Regions from separate parts of the Flavobacterium sp. KACC 22758 genome, predicted to be linked through region 1. Evidence: riboswitches for the same ligand, from Rfam matches in the RefSeq annotation. Region 1 holds a riboswitch; the other holds the start of a gene.
What was found. A riboswitch is a leader RNA that binds a small molecule or an ion and turns the genes downstream of it on or off. The one in region 1 is predicted to bind S-adenosylmethionine.
Positions count from the first base shown of each region.

Region 2: it holds a riboswitch for S-adenosylmethionine, as region 1 does, so the genes downstream of both, PQ462_RS13415 (TlpA disulfide reductase family protein) here and PQ462_RS02470 (alpha/beta fold hydrolase) in region 1, are expected to answer to the same signal.

Region 1 covers NZ_CP117878.1:552,651-558,553, reverse strand. The annotation lists gene thrA (bifunctional aspartate kinase/homoserine dehydrogenase I) at 1-1,063, opposite strand, end outside; gene PQ462_RS02470 (alpha/beta fold hydrolase) at 1,065-2,048, opposite strand; SAM riboswitch class I at 2,128-2,236, opposite strand; gene PQ462_RS02465 (hypothetical protein) at 2,426-2,617, opposite strand; gene PQ462_RS02460 (aspartate kinase) at 3,163-4,251, opposite strand; gene PQ462_RS02455 (O-acetylhomoserine aminocarboxypropyltransferase/cysteine synthase family protein) at 4,362-5,666, opposite strand; gene PQ462_RS02450 (hypothetical protein) at 5,740-5,903, opposite strand, start outside.
Region 2 covers NZ_CP117878.1:3,124,355-3,130,257, forward strand. The annotation lists gene PQ462_RS13395 (cupin domain-containing protein) at 1-92, opposite strand, end outside; gene PQ462_RS13400 (NADP-dependent oxidoreductase) at 89-1,087, opposite strand; gene PQ462_RS13405 (winged helix-turn-helix transcriptional regulator) at 1,180-1,557, shown strand; gene PQ462_RS13410 (aminotransferase class V-fold PLP-dependent enzyme) at 1,805-3,277, opposite strand; gene PQ462_RS13415 (TlpA disulfide reductase family protein) at 3,468-4,457, opposite strand; SAM riboswitch class I at 4,694-4,794, opposite strand; gene PQ462_RS13420 (NAD(P)H-dependent flavin oxidoreductase) at 5,066-5,903, opposite strand, start outside.

The sequences.
Region 1 (5,903 bases):
TTGCTTTGTCTTTAGCCACAACTAATCCAATTCCTCTTTCAGAAGAACCTTGCGAGATGATGCTTACGCTGATGTTATGATCGCCCATAACTTTAAAAATTCGGGCATCAACTCCGGCTTTTCCGAGTAATCCTCGTCCTTCAAGATTTACAAGAGATACATTTTCTAAGACAGAAAGGGTTTTAATTCCTTCTTTTGCAGAATTTGAAGTGATTAAAGTTCCGTGATTTTCGTGATTGAATGTATTTAAAATACGAAGGGGAATATTTTTTTCTAATAAAGGAATTATCGTTTTGGCATGCAGAATAGTTGCTCCAAAATTAGCTAATTCATTTGCCTCATTAAACGATAAGAATTCGATTTTTTTAGCATCGGCAACTAAATCTGGATTTGCTGTATAGATTCCGTCAACGTGTGTAAAGTTTTGAAGTTCTTCTGCATCCAGATAATTAGCAATTAACGAAGCGGTGTAATTGCTTCCGTTTCTTCCTAAAGTTGTGGTGTCGTTGTTGTTGTTTGAACCAATAAAACCGGTAACGATATTTACTGTTTCACCATTATGAAGTTTGAAATAATTGATGACGTTTTTCTTTGAAAGCTGTTCTAAAGGCTGAGCATCACCAAATTTAGAATCTGTTTTCAACAATTCTCTTGTATCAACAAAATTGGCAGGTATTCCTTTTTCAACTAAAATTGAAGTCAATAATTTAGCCGAAAGCAATTCGCCTTTTGACAAAATCTGATCTTTAATTTTATTGCTGTAATCACCAATAAGGCTTACTCCTTCAAATAATTTATCTAAAATATTGAATTCCTCAGATAAATCTACCTGCGGATAATCTGAAGTCTGGTATGCTTTAAAACTTTCTAATAAAGGCTTATAATTACCGTTTTTAGCAGCAATTCTTAAGATATCTTCTAATTCATCTGTCGCATTTCCTCGGGCAGAAACGACTACGGCAATTTGCTCGCCTTGATTTACTTTATCTGAAATGATTGAAACTACTTTGTTAAGTCCTTCTCCGTTTGATAATGATTTACCTCCAAATTTTAATACTTTCATTTTATTTTGCTATTGTTTCTGCCTTAAAAATATCGGCAAGTAAATGATCTAATTGTTTGTACTCGATTAAAAAAGCGTCATGTCCGTGAACCGAATCAATCTCGCTGTAAAAAACATTGTTTTTAAATTTCTTTAATTCATTGTAGGTTTCCAGATTTTCTTTTGGTGTAAAAAACAAATCTGAATTGATAGCCACGATATGAATCGCAGCATTTGATTTAGATATTAACGTTTCGAAATCTTCACTATTTCTGGTAATATCGATGGTTTTAAGCAATTGGTTCATCAATTTATAAGATGACAACTGGTATCGCTGCTGTAATTTTTTGCCATGATGTGCCAGCCAGCTTTCGATATTAAAAATCAAAAGATCCTGATTGATGGTTCGCTGAAATTTTTCTTTGAATGATTCCGGAGAACGGTAACATAACATAGCGTGTATTCTGGCATCTTCGATTGGTCTCGAAGAATTGTTTAGAATTTGTTCTTGCAGGAAACAGTTGGCAATCATCCAGTCAGTCGATTTCCAATCTGTTGCAATAGGAATTAAATGTTCTGTAATGCTGGGTTCCAGAGCCAGAATTTCCCAAGCGATTCCTCCGCCGACAGAACCGCCTATTATGGCAAAAACTTTTTCAATATGCAGTGCTTTTAACCCTTTGATGAAGATTTTGGCAATATCTCTGGTTGTAAAATCCTGATAATTTTCGATTATAAACGAATCGGTTCCGTTTCCGGGAACATTAAACGCCAAAACGGTATATTGATTGGTATCGATAGTTTTGGCTTCGCCGATTAGATCACTCCACCAGCCATTTTCGCCGGTAACATGTGCGTTTCCAGTTAAGGCATGATTAACCAAAACAATTGGAGCTGTATATAACGGTTTTCCGGAAAGTGTAAAACTTAACGGTAACGATTGATACAGTGCACCACTTTCGGTGATGAAATCTTGAATTATAATGGGACTTGGTATATTTTCCAATTTCAAATCTTTTTACTTTTTGATTTGTATGTGGAAATATTAGAAAGAAAGTCTAGAGTTGAAACTAAAAAAATTCTTGTTGTTATCTTTCCACGTTTGGGCGTGGTAGAATGCAGCACCTTCTTCGAATTAACGAAGGGTTGCTAAGGATTCATCGGGTCTAATCCCTCCTCCTTTCTTTATAACATTTCAATACGTTTTTGAACTTAACGGTGCAAATTAACTACTAATTTCTTAAACTAACAAATTTTATCGATACTGATTATTCAATTTCTTAAACATAATTCAATCAGAAACTATTGTACGCACAAAATTACCGAACGTTATGCCCAGTAATGTTATGCAGGTTTCAGCCCTGTATGATGGTACTTTTCAACTTAGATGAAAAGCGTTTCATTTTCTTTAGAATACATCAAAAACAATAATGAATTTGGTGCTTTTTTTACCGCTTTTTTATCTGTTTCAGTTATTCCGAAACTTGGGTGGATCAATTCATTTATTGGCGGCGGATTGTTTCTTTCAGTTTTTGTACTTCTGAATTTTTTTCTTAAGTAGTTAATTGCGCTCATGATGTTTAAGTTTATGTTAGTTATTTTTTAATCTTTATGTTTACTTTAATTCTTTGTTATGATGCTAAATGGAATAAAAAAACCCTTTTGGATTTTTAATACCAAAAGGGTCTAAGTTTTATACAACTTATATATACTTTTAGTATCAACAGACGCATACACAAATACGTGCGACATTGAACATCTTGTTCATCTGTAGGGACTTATTCATTTGTGATTTGACTGTTATTTTTAAAAAATCTTGCATTTAGTATTTTTTATAAACTTTTTTGATGTGATTAAAATCTAAAAAGTGTTTTTGTCTATTTTAACAATTATTACTGCTTTTTTAACAGTTCTAACTTGTCTTACAAATTTGCGAATATTTTTTTAATATTGCAAGTTATAAAAGCTTATTTTTTCTTAAAAAACGTTAAAAAACAGCTTTTTATCGTTAAAAAACATCTTACAAAATTACAATTTGAATTAAAGAAGGTTAAATCTTACAAAAAAATATCTAACTTTCTGTTTCAATCTTTCAAAGAACTATCTAATATTGAAAACCACTAAAGCCAGACTGCTTCTTTATTTTTTATTTTTTCTGCAACTTTTAGAATATCGGTTATTAAACCTCTCGAAATTGCCTGTTTGCATGGTGATGCACTTTGAAGCACAATTGGAGTATTAGCATATGATTGTGTGTAAATTTCGAAAATAGAGTCTGAACCTTTTAACTGGCCAATTGCTGATGTTACAGGTTCTGATACTAATTTTACTTCCAGCGTATTTTTCTCGACATCAAATTCTCCAATATATCGTAAGACGTGATTGTCTTTTTGGGTTATTTTGGCAATTTTAAATGATTTATCAATAGCATCTTTATTCAGTATTCCATTTTTTTCTAAGTGTTCTTCTCTTATGAAAGGATGAATTTTTATATCTGAAAATTCGAATTCTTTTCCTATTTCTCTCGTCAGGATCAATAGTTTTCTGGCAGTATCATTTCCAGACAGATCTTCTTTAAATGTAGAACGCATTAATCCGAGCAGACTGGCATCTTTTAAAATAGAGGAAAAAGAGTTTTCTTCGGCCGAAAAACGATTAAATACATAACTCAGGTTATCTGAAAACACACCTCGTATTTTGGTTATTTTTTCTCCTGAATAATACAAATCCCTTAATGTCTGCAAAACCGGAAATCCTGTATCTACGGAGGTTTCATACAAGAACTCTTTGTCGTATTTTTTTAGATTTTCCCTAATTTTTTTATAGAGATCAATTGGGAGCGTATTGGCTTTTTTGTTTACAGCCACGATATTGAATCCGTTTTCGATTAAAGTATTATAATGACCAATCAATTCGTCGCTGGCAGTGGCATCAACGGCAATAAGATTTTCGAATTCGTTTTCTTTTGCAAATTCAATAATATCTTCGACTCTAAACGGTACAGCCAATTCTCTAAAATTGGTTTCCCAGGCATATCCAACGCCTTCTTTCTCGAAAAAGGCTACTGTAGAATTGGTAATGATAGGGAAATGAAAATCGACATTTTTGCTTTGCAGAAAAAACTCCTGACTTTCGATAATCTGATTGATTAATGTGCTTCCTATATTTCCTATTCCAAATAGGATGATATTTATTTTAAGCTTTGACATAATTTTAATTTTTAAAATATATCTGTATGATGATTTTCTTTTCATAAAAAATCACCTCTAGCAGAACTCACGCTGCTAAAGGCAATTTTTCAAACAAAAAACAAAAAAACCTAATTCTTATTGATGCTGTACTGCGATTGGGTTACGCTTTCAAAAACCGCTTGTAAGTCGGCAATTAAATCTTCAACATCTTCTATTCCAACAGAAAGTCGGACTAAATCTTTTGATACTCCTGTAGCCAATTGGTCTTCTTCAGACAATTGCTGGTGAGTAGTGCTTGCAGGGTGAATAATAAGCGATTTTGTGTCGCCAATATTGGCCAAAAGTGAGAATAACTTCGTTTCGTCTACTACTTTTTTAGCAGCGTCAAAACCTCCTTTTAATCCAAAAGTTATAATACCGCTTTGTCCTTCCGGAAGGTATTCTTTGGCTAAATCATAATATTTATTTGATTTCAAACCTGGATAATTTACCCAGACTACCTCATCTTGTTTTTCTAACCATTCGGCCAGAACCAAAGCATTTCCACTGTGTTTTTTAATTCGGATTGGAAGCGTTTCTAATCCCTGAATTATCTGAAAAGCATTAAACGGACTCAAAGCAGCTCCGAAATCTCGTAATCCTTCGATTCTTGCTTTTGCAATAAAGGCTGCATTTCCTAAAGCTTCGTGATATACTAATCCGTGATATCCTGCAGACGGCTCTGTAAATTCAGGAAATTTTCCGTTAGCCCAGTCAAAGTTTCCGGCATCGATAATTACACCGCCTAATGATGTTCCATTTCCGGCTATATATTTGGTTAAAGAGTGAATTACAATATCGGCACCATATTTAATTGGGTTTAATAAATAAGGTGTCGCAACTGTATTATCTACTATAAATGGCACTTTGAATGCTTTGGCTTCTGCCGAAATTGCTTTTAAGTCTAATACGTCTAATTTTGGATTTCCTAAAGATTCTACAAAAAATGCTCTGGTATTTTCTTTTGCTGCTTTAGTAAAATTTTGTGGATCTGAAGGGTCTACAAAAGTGGTTGTAATTCCTAAACGAGATAATGTTACGCTTAATAAGTTGTAAGTACCGCCGTATAAACTATTTGATGCTACGATATGATCGCCGGTTCTTAATAAAGTTAATAAAGTGGTAGAAATTGCTGATGCTCCAGATGCCGTAACTACAGCTCCAATACCGCCTTCGAGTGTGGCAAGCCTCTGTTCTAAAACATCGTTTGTTGGGTTATTTAATCTTGTGTAAATAAATCCAGCTTCGGCAAGACCGAATAAATTGGCAGCATGATCGGCATTATTAAATACGTATGATGATGTCTGATAAATTGGTACTGCTCTTGTTCCTGAATTTTTGGTAACATCGTGTCCTGCGTGTAATGCGTTTGTTGCAAATTTTTGTGTGCTCATGATTTCTTAGTTTTTTAGGTATTGTTAATACTATTATATATTGTTATCTGATTGTAATTAAATTTTGTGGTGATTAAGCAAAAGAAAATTCTCCTTCTGTTTCAAGATCATACATTTGAAACAGTAATGATTTTTGAACTTTTCTATCCTGTTCTGAATTGATTCTTGTGATTTCTTTTGTTAGATTTTCTGATTTGTTATTGTCATTTTGAGAATCGTTTCTCAATAAATATTCTA
Region 2 (5,903 bases), 2.6 Mb from region 1:
TGCTCTGATACATTGCTCACGATTTCATCTTGTTCGATAATTGATTTTCCGTTTCGTAAGCCCGTTACGATTCTTCTTGGTATTGTTTTCATTCTTTATTAATCTTCATTATTAATTTTCTTCCGTATGTTTTGTTCTCACGCAAAATAGCCAGCGCTTTATTGACAGTTTCTGTATTTAGTTCACCAATTACAGAAATATTTGGCGGACTAATAATTCCATTTTCTATTAAATAACTCAACTCACTTAAACCATTTTTGTAATATTCATATTGTTTCTCAATTCCGTATGCATAATTAGAAATATTGTAAATAGCTGCGCCTTTAGTAAAAAGAATACTTCGGGATTCTGCCGTTAAAAAATTTGTGACGTCAATATAAGTTCCGTTTATTTTTAAAAGTTTTGCAGCGATATCAGCAATACTGTTTCCAACCAAATCCACAACGATATCGAACTTTTTATTTTCGTTTAAAGAAAGAGCAGTTTCGTATACATCTTCTTTTTTATAATTGACGATTTGCTCTCGCTTTACTCCTAAGTTTATCAAAGAAGAGATACTTTCATCATTTCCGGCTGTTACCCAAAATTTTTTAAAATTATTAGCTGTAAGAAGTTTTATAAACATATTTCCCACTCCGCCGGCAGCACCCGTAATAAATATCGAATCAGCTGCAGAAGCGTTCATTCTTTTAAATGATTGTAATGCGGTTAGTCCTGCCGATGGAATTCCTGCTGTTGCTGCAAAAGAAATATTTTGAGGTTTTTTAACTGCGATTCCTTCCGGAACACAAATGTATTCGGCATAAGTTCCATTAGATCCCATACTGCCTGAACCGCAGAAAACGGCATCTCCAATTTTAAATTCTGTTACTTCTGTACCAATTGCTGTAATTATTCCTGAAAATTCACGTCCCAGAATTGGTGAATGAATCAGTTTTCTTTCAGATTCATTTTCAGTCATTTGATAATCAATTGGATTAAATCCTGAAGCTGCAATCTTTACCTGAATCTGATTGGGTTCTGGCTGTGGAATTACCACTGTTTCGAGCTTAAATTCTCGGTTTTCCTGTAATATAACTGCTTTCATTTTTATCGTTTTAGTTTACAAAAGTATCGCTGTAATACTTTATTTTTGTTATGGGTTAACCCAAGGTAACCGGTTACCAAAGAGAAACTAGTATGGCAAAAATTAATGATAACGGAGTACTTCGGGAAGCCAATTGTTCTGAAGAACTTATGGCAATGCGTGACAGTCTTGACGTTTTAGGCGGAAAATGGAAATTGATGATTCTAAGATTTTTAACTAACCGAACTCATCAGGTTATTCATTTTAAAAAAATGCAGCGTGAAATTGACGGTATTTCGGCTAAAATGCTCAGCAAGGAACTTAAAGAACTTGAAACTAATCTTCTTATTACAAGAACCGAACAAGATACCAAACCCGCAACCGTAATTTATGCTATTACCGAATATGGAAAATCGGTACTTCCGGTTACAGAAACCTTAGTTAACTGGGGATTGGCACACCGGGAAAAGATTATCGAATCGCTTAAATAATTCTAAAAAAAACATTCCGTTGGGAATGTTTGGTCGGTAGAACAAAAATTGAATTTTGATTATACGTTCCATAGGAACGTTTGATGAATGACGTAAATGCCAAATTCAATCAAACAAATGTCCTTACAGGACATAACACAAAACGATACCATTTTTCTACAAGCGAGATATTCCTACGGAATATTACTCATTATAAACCCGACAGGTTTTTGAAAACCTGTCGGGTTTAAAACTTAACTAACTATACTTACACTAACTTAAACCATTCGTTTACTTCTTCTGCTATATTTTCTTTTATTTCAGGATTTTCAAATTCATTTGAAACCGGATTATATTCATAATCTTTCTGCCATTTTTTATAATTCGAAGCTATTTTCTCGATTGCATCACAGATATAAAAAAGCGCTTCATTTGTCATAATCGGATGCAGCGATAAACGCACCCAGCCCGGTTTATTAGATTGATTTCGCTGTAACAACTCATTTGTAATTTCAGCCGATCTTTTTTCATTGATGTTGAACAAATAATGCGCATAGGTACTTGCGCAAGACCAGCCGCCGCGAACCTGAATTCCGAAACGGTCATTTAAAAGTCTTACAATTAAATTGTAATGAATATCTTCGATTACAAAAGAAACACAGCCAATTCTTTCTGTGGTTAAATCGCCTAAAATGGATAATCCCTGTATTTTTTGAAGTCTCGAAAAACAAAGGTCAAGCAGTTCTTTTTCTCTCTTTTTGATTTTGTCAACTCCCATTTGTTGTTTTAATTCTAAAGCCAAAGCAGTTCTTATAACCTGCAGAAACCCCGGAGTCCCGCCATCTTCCCTCACTTCTATTACATCGCTGTAACAATATTTCCCTAATGGATTGGTCCATTTTACATTTCCCCCGCCTGGATTATCTGGAAAATCAGATTGATATAATTTTTCATTAAAAACTAAAATACCGCAGGTTCCGGGTCCGCCCAAAAATTTATGAGGCGAAAAGAAAATTGCATCTAATTGCTGTTCTGGATCTTTTGGATGCATATCAATTTTGACATACGGTGCCGAAGCTGCAAAATCTACAAAACAAAGTCCGCCGTTTTGGTGCATGATTTTAGCTAATTCATGATAAGGCGTAATAATTCCCGTAACATTCGAACAGGCCGTAAATGAACCTATTTTTAAGCTTCTGTCTGCATATTTTTTGATTTCCTCAGAAAGCACCTTCGGATCAACTAAATTATTTTCATCAGGCGGTAAAATCACAACTTCGGCATTTGTTTCATACCACGAAACCTGATTGGAATGATGCTCCATGTGCGTGATAAAAACGACAGGTCTGTCCTGGTCTGATTTTGTTCGCAAAGCCATAATACGCTGCAGTTTCGATAAAGCAGCGGTCATACCGCTTCCGGTTGTTATCAAAACATCTGATTCATTAGCGTTAACCGATTTTTTAATAATATCTCTTGCATACTGATACGCATACGTGGACGTTTTTCCTGTTTGACTTGAAAGTGAATGCGTATTGGCAATCATTGGACCTATTTTGTTGAGCATTATATCTTCGATCGGGATATACAGCCTTCCACTGGCAACCCAGTCAGCATATATCAGATTTTGTTCTCCGTAAACCGATTCGAAAGTATGATCAATTCCTACTGTATTTTCTCTAAACTTAGAAAAGTAACATTCAGACTCTGTTGGTTTTGTTGTTGGCTCAATAGCATTCATTTCCTTTATCATTTTAATTAACTAAATTTATTATTGATTGAATCTTTTTTAAAAACATAGAAACATAGATTATATTCTAAATAATAGATATTTGAAAAAATCTGGATTTTCACACATAGCTATGTTTATTAAAACAAGTGAAACGCCTTTATACATAAAGAAAAACTATGTTTCTATGTGTTTAAATAAATTAATTTGCCTGCACTAAAAGTGATTTAAGTGTAGATTGTAATTCTTCTCCGTGCAGATTTTTCGCTACGATTATTCCTTTAGAATCTACTAAATAGTTTCCCGGAATAGCTCTTACACCGTACAATTTAGCAACGGCACTGTTCCAGAAAAGTAAATCAGAAACATGTGTCCAGGTTAAATTATCGTCCTGAATTCCTTTAATCCAGTTTTCTTTCTTTTTATCTAATGAGATTCCCACAATATTGAATCCTTTGTCATGAAATTCTTTGTAAGCGGCTACGATATTTGGATTTTCTCTTCGGCATGGACCGCACCATGAAGCCCAAAAATCGACTAAAGTGTAACCTTTTAAATTATCATAAAGACGAACTGGCTTTCCGTTAGGATCATTGGCTGTAAAATCTGGGGCTTTTTTACCTACTGCTAATCCGTCTAAAACAACAGCCAGTTCTTTTAATTCTTTCACGTAAGTGGTATTTTGAAGACTTTTATCCAGCAGGGCAATATTTTGTGTAATCTGCTCAGGTGTTAATCTGTACGACCAATTTCTGTATAAGACATAAGCAGAAACAATAGATTTTGGATGTTCAGTTATAAATTTGCTGATTTCTGGATCTTTGCTCTTTTTATAGGTTTCGAATAAATCCTGAGAAGCTGAACCCTCAACGACAGAAGCTGTATAATATTTCTTCGGACTCAGCTTTACTGTAATTGGTTCTTTTTCAAGGAAAACATACAAAGGCGAACTTTCTGTGTTTACACTTAATCCGTATAATTCAGGCGTTTTTACTTTTGTTTTAAAACTAAAATTTCCGTCTTTTACTTTTACTGAATCTATTGTGGTAAACATTTTATTGTGAAATTTCTGTAAGTAAACGTATTGTGCAACGGTATCGACAACAGTTCCTTTTAATTGTAAATTACTTTCCTGAGCCTGAGTTTGAACAGCTCCAAGAAACAAAGCAAAACCTAATAGTATTTTTTTCATTTTATTTTTAGTTTTTAGATTAGACAAAAGGGTTTCAGGCCGATGAAAAAACCATCAGCAGATTGTATTTTAAAAAGAAGGTTTAAGAGAGAATTCGTGTTTTTACATTCGAAAAACGGCCAGACTATTTTCTTCTAAAATTATATTCAAAAGCTCATAACCGGCGTATAAAATTGATTCTGTTTTCATTTTAATAAATTTTAATGGATGAACTTATTCAGATTTTGAGGAAATCTTTCTTATCTGCCCGCTTATAGCGGAAGGATTTAGCACCTTATTCGGCAACAGGTTGCTAAGACTTCATTGGGCCTATTCCCTCAGTCTTTCTGGATAAGTATCATTATATAATTTTTCTGTGATACAAATATATACTAATTCTACCAAATTAGTCAAGTATAAGATAAGTTTTTTTCATTTTTATTAAAAAAGTGTTATTCAACAAAATATAAATCACTGTATTTAAACTAATTATGCCAAAATATAAACTTAAAAGATGCATCAATTTTATAATGGAAATTCATACATCAATCCCAATATGCTTGATTAGCTTGTTTTTATAAGACATAAAAAAAACTCATTTCGGTTATGAAATGAGTTTGTATTTAGAATTATGATTTTAATCCATCAAAATAAGCTGTAGTTTCTTCAATCAAAGCATTCATCAAAACAGAAGCTTTAGTATGTTTTAAAATTGGAGAAATCTGACCGCCCCAAAATAATATCATATCCCATTTTTGTTTATCCAGCGCTGCTTTTCGCAGTGGAGCAATAAAAGTAGTCTGTAATGGAAAAGGCAGAATATCTGATTCTTTTCCCATTATATCTTTAGCAAGCCGGCTTGTAATCCCGCGTCCGAGTCTTCCTGTGTAAGCGCGTGAAAGTGTGGTGTATTTTGCAGCATCAGAAAACAGCATTTCTCTGTGAATTGGCAGTGCATTAGATTCGTTTGTAGCTAAAAAAGCGGTTCCTATCTGGGCAGCACTTGCTCCTAAAGTTAAAGCTGCTGCAATTCCTTTTCCATCAGCAATGCCGCCGGCTGCAATTATGGGTGTTTTTATTTTTTCGCGCATTAACTGCAATAGAACAAAAGTTCCGGTTAAAGAAGCTTCAGATTTATCTAAAAAAGAAGGACGATGTCCGCCTGCTTCAAAACCAGAAGCAATAATCATATCAACGCCTTTGCTGTCCAAAAAAACAGCTTCATCAAGAGTTGTTGCTGCTCCAACCGTTACAATTCCTGATCTTCGGCATTGTTCTAAAACATCATCTGAGGGAACGCCAAACATAAAACTGAAAACTTTTGGCTTAACGTCTAAAATAACCTGCAGCTGATTTTCAAATCTAGATTGAAATGGAGCTGGTTTTTCCGGAAGTGCGATTCCAGCTTCATCATAATACGGTTTAAAAACGGCTTTTGTTTTCTCAAACTGTTCATCGGTTAAACCG